DNA from 2 places in the Paucibacter sp. B51 genome. Region 1 is predicted to be linked to the other one. Evidence: riboswitches for the same ligand, from Rfam matches in the RefSeq annotation. Region 1 holds a riboswitch; the other holds the start of a gene.
What was found. Region 1 has a riboswitch for S-adenosylhomocysteine ahead of metH (methionine synthase). Riboswitches for the same ligand answer to the same signal wherever they lie in the genome.
Positions count from the first base shown of each region.

Region 2: linked by a shared signal. The riboswitch ahead of ahcY (adenosylhomocysteinase) and the one ahead of metH (methionine synthase) in region 1 are both predicted to bind S-adenosylhomocysteine.

Region 1 covers NZ_JAPIVN010000001.1:273,100-275,296, reverse strand. Annotated here, with positions in the region: gene OOB33_RS01120 (phosphohydrolase) at 1-705, opposite strand, end outside; S-adenosyl-L-homocysteine riboswitch at 791-918, shown strand; gene metH (methionine synthase) at 1,001-2,197, shown strand, end outside.
Region 2 covers NZ_JAPIVN010000001.1:1,670,598-1,672,794, forward strand. Annotated here, with positions in the region: gene ahcY (adenosylhomocysteinase) at 1-1,050, opposite strand, end outside; S-adenosyl-L-homocysteine riboswitch at 1,183-1,305, opposite strand; gene OOB33_RS07090 (DNA glycosylase AlkZ-like family protein) at 1,386-2,197, opposite strand, start outside.

The DNA.
Region 1 (2,197 bases):
CTTGCTCAACAAGGCCGCGCTGCGGTCGCCGTGCGAGACCAGCTCCTGCTGCTGGGCCGGGCTCGGTTGGCCGGTCTGGGCCGCCAGGCGGTCTTGCTGGTTGGTGATGCTGAGGTTCATGCTCAGGGCCGCCTGGGTCAGGGCCAGGCGCCAATCGTCCGGCCAACCCAGCTGGCGGGCGCACAGCTCGGCCAGGGCCAGGCAGAGCAGTGCGTGACGGTCGCTGTAGCTTTGGAAGTTCTGGCTGGTCTCGAAGATCAGCAGCATCAGCACCGCATCGGGCTTGGCCAGCAGGCGGCGCAAGGCCTCGTTGTGCAGCTGCTGGAAGCGTGGCTTGAAATCCTCGACCCGCGGCTCGCGCAGCAGGCTGTGGGCATGCATTTGCAGATCGGCCCAGGCGGCCTGTTCGCCCAGCTCGACCTTCTGGGCCTTTTCCTGGCGGAAGTCGGCCTGCACCTTGACGATGTCGGCCAGCACCGCGCCCTGGTGCATCAAAGTGTCCATCTTGTGCGCCAAAGCACGCTGGTACTCCTTGGTTTCATGGGCCTGGACCCAGGCGCCGCGGGCGATCAGGGCCTGCACCTGGGGCGTGTTGGGCAGGGGCTGGCCGGCGGCGAACAGCAAATGGCCCTCGGCATCGCGCAGGGCGAAGCTGAGGACCTGGCCGACACGCAGGCTGTGGGGTGGGAGCTGGATCAGTTCCAAGATGGCGGGGTGGGGTTCACAAGGAGTTGTCGGCTTTCTGGCCGCTTTGCTTGAGTTCGCGGCGGGCGGGGTGCGTAAAATGCGCGGGTCCGAGGAGCGTTGCGACGGTTGCCCGCCTGATGTCTGGAATGTCAGCGAGTGTGCCGCCAGGCTCGGACAGGTGCAGCCCCGGCTTTCCCGGGGCCCGTCACCCGGCAACGACGCTCACCGATGATTCCTCTGTGTTTTCTTGTTGGAGCACGTGCGGGGCTGCGGTGAGTGACGCAGCCCTGCCTTTGCGCTGAAGGCCGCTGCCATGACCACCACCTCTCCCGCCGTTGTTGCTACTGCTGCTGCTGCCGCACCTGCTGTTCCGCCCATGAAGCTCTCGGGCCTGGAACCCGTGCAGATCGGCGAGGGCTCGCTGTTCGTCAACGTGGGCGAGCGCACCAATGTGACCGGCTCCAAGGCCTTTGCGCGCATGATCCTCAATGGCCAGTTCGAGCAGGCCCTGGCGGTGGCACGCCAGCAGGTGGAGAACGGCGCCCAGGTCATCGATGTGAACATGGACGAGGCCATGCTGGACAGCCAGGCGGCCATGGTGCGCTTTCTGAACCTGATCGCCGGCGAGCCCGAGATCGCCCGCGTGCCCATCATGATCGACAGCTCCAAATGGAGCGTGATCGAGGCCGGCCTCAAGTGCATCCAGGGCAAGGGCATCGTCAACTCAATCTCCATGAAGGAGGGCGAGGCCGAGTTCCGCCGCCAGGCCAAGCTGGTGCGCCGCTACGGCGCCGCGGCCGTGGTGATGGCCTTTGACGAGCAGGGCCAGGCTGACACCTTCGCCCGCAAGATCGAGATCTGCGAGCGGGCCTACAAGATCCTGGTGAACGAGGTCGGTTTCCCGCCCGAGGACATCATCTTTGATCCGAATATCTTTGCCATCGCCACCGGCATCGAAGAGCACAACAACTACGCGGTCGACTTCATCGAAGCCACGCGCTGGATCAAGCAGAACCTGCCCGGCGCCAAGGTCTCGGGCGGCGTGTCGAATGTGTCCTTCAGCTTCCGCGGCAACGACCCGGTGCGCGAGGCCATTCACACGGTCTTTCTGTACCACGCCATCCAGGCAGGCCTGGACATGGGCATCGTCAACGCCGGCATGGTGGGTGTGTACGACGACCTCGACGCCGAGCTGCGCGAGCGCGTGGAGGATGTGGTGCTGAACCGCCGCCCCGATTCCGGCGAGCGCCTGATCGAGGTGGCCGAGCGCGCCAAGGGCATGGCCATTGACGACACGGCCCGCCTGGCCTGGCGCGCTGGTGATGTGAACCAGCGCCTCAGCCACGCCCTGGTGCACGGCATCACCGATTTCATCGACGCCGACACCGAAGAAGCCTGGCAAGCCATCCAGGCCAGCGGAGGTCGGCCCCTGCATGTGATCGAAGGCCCGTTGATGGCCGGCATGAATGTGGTCGGCGATCTCTTCGGCGCCGGCAAGATGTTCCTGCCC
Region 2 (2,197 bases), 1.4 Mb from region 1:
GTCGAAGTGACCGATATTGCAGACGATGGCGTTGTTCTTCATCGCGGCCATGTGCTCGTAGCGGATCACGTTCTTGTTGCCGGTGGCGCTGACGAAGATATCGGCCTTGTCGGCCGCGTATTCCATGGTCACCACGCGGTAGCCTTCCATGGCGGCTTGCAGGGCGCAGATCGGGTCGATCTCGGTCACCCAGACTTGCGCCGACAGGGCGCGCAGGGCCTGGGCCGAGCCCTTGCCCACGTCACCGTAGCCTGCCACCACGGCGATCTTGCCGGCCACCATCACGTCGGTGGCGCGCTTGATGGCGTCCACCAGCGATTCGCGGCAGCCGTAGAGGTTGTCGAACTTGCTCTTGGTCACCGAGTCATTGACGTTGATGGCGCGGAACAGCAGGCTGCCCTTGGCGGCCATTTCGTTCAGGCGCAGCACGCCGGTGGTGGTCTCTTCGGTCACGCCGATGATCTCGGCGCTCTTGCGGGTGTACCAAGTCGGGTCTTGAGCGATCTTGGCCTTGATGGCGGCGAACAGGATGCGCTCTTCTTCGCTGCCCGGCTTGTCCAGCACCGACAGGTCCTTCTCGGCCTTCTGACCCAGGTGCATCAGCAGCGTGGCATCGCCGCCGTCGTCCAGGATCATGTTCGGGCCTTCGCCTGGCTCGCCCTTGCCGGCGAACTCAAAAATGCGGTGCGTGTAGTCCCAGTAGTCTTCCAGGGTCTCGCCCTTGTAGGCGAACACCGGCGTGCCACGGGCCACCAGGGCGGCGGCAGCATGGTCCTGGGTCGAGAAGATATTGCACGAGGCCCAGCGCACTTCGGCGCCCAGCGCTTGCAGGGTTTCGACCAGCACGCCGGTCTGGATGGTCATGTGCAGCGAGCCGGTGATGCGGGCGCCCTTGAGCGGCTGGGTGGCGGCGTATTCCTTGCGAATGGCCATCAGCGCCGGCATTTCGCTCTCTGCAATCGTCAGTTCCTTGCGACCCCAGGCGGCCAGGGACAGATCGGCAATGTGGTACTGGTCAGCGGCCAGCGAGGTGGTGGTTTGGGCGGTCATGGATCAGCTCCTTCATGCGAAATATGAAGCCGCTGCATTCATTGCCTGGAGGAGGGGGAGGACGAAAAAAACCGGCTCGGTGCTCCGAACCCTGGTTTGATGCATGCAACCGTTCACCCACGCAAGGACGTCAGCGGGTGAGCGCGGTTGCCAATGAACAGGGCCGAGGGGATGACGAGGCCGCTGTGCAAATTTTTCCGAGCCTGGCCTGGGGGTCTGAAGCCAGACCGGCAGGTTGCAACGCTCCTCGGAACGGACGAATTCTAGTCGCAAGCGCCACTTTCGCGCTTGGAACAGGCCGGGTTTTCCCGCCAATCCCGGCCCGAGTTCAGGTCTCAGGGGGTATCCACACCCAGGAAGCGGGCCATGGCGGCCAGTTCTTCGTCCAGCGCGGCGCTGAAGCCGGGCTCGCGGGGCGCCCTGCCGGCCACATAGCCCAGCTGTGCCTGCAAGCGCCCCTCGGCGCTGCTGACATTGCCCCAGCCGATCACCTCGCCGCGCCAGAGCAGGGGCAGGGCGTAGTAGCCCAGCTTGCGCTTGGGCGCGGGCGTGTAGGCCTCGAAACGGTAGGCCCAGCCCCAGAATTGTTCGAAGCGCAGGCGGTCCCAGACCACGGGGTCGAAGGGGGCCAGCAGGCGCACGGCCTCGTCCAGCTTCCAGCGCTTGGAGCCGGGGTTCTCGCCCTCGGGCCAGAACCAGGTCTGGCCCTCGACCTGGGCCTGGGGCCAAGTCTTGCGTACCTGGGCCAGCACCTGGCGCAGTTCGCCGCGCAGATGCGGCGCGCCATAGCCCAGCAGGCTGCACAAATGGCCCAGGCTACGCGAAGGTAAGGGTGCGTACTTGGCCAGCACCAAGTCCAGCAAGGCCTGGGCTTTCTCGTGCGGTGTGCGCGGATCGGGCGTGTGGGCCACGGCGCTGTAGATGCGCTGGCCTTGCTCACGCTGCTGCACGCGCAGCAGGCCTCGGTAATGCATGCCGTCCAGCAAATGGGTGGTGGCATTGCTGCTGCCGCCCCAGGCATTGCGGGTGGAGCCCAGATTGAAATGCTGCTGGATCTCGCGCGGGTGGCAGGGGCCCTGCGCTTGCACAAAGGCCTGGATGGCCTCGGCCTGAGCGCGCGTCTTGGCGTCCCAGGCGCGCTTGGCGC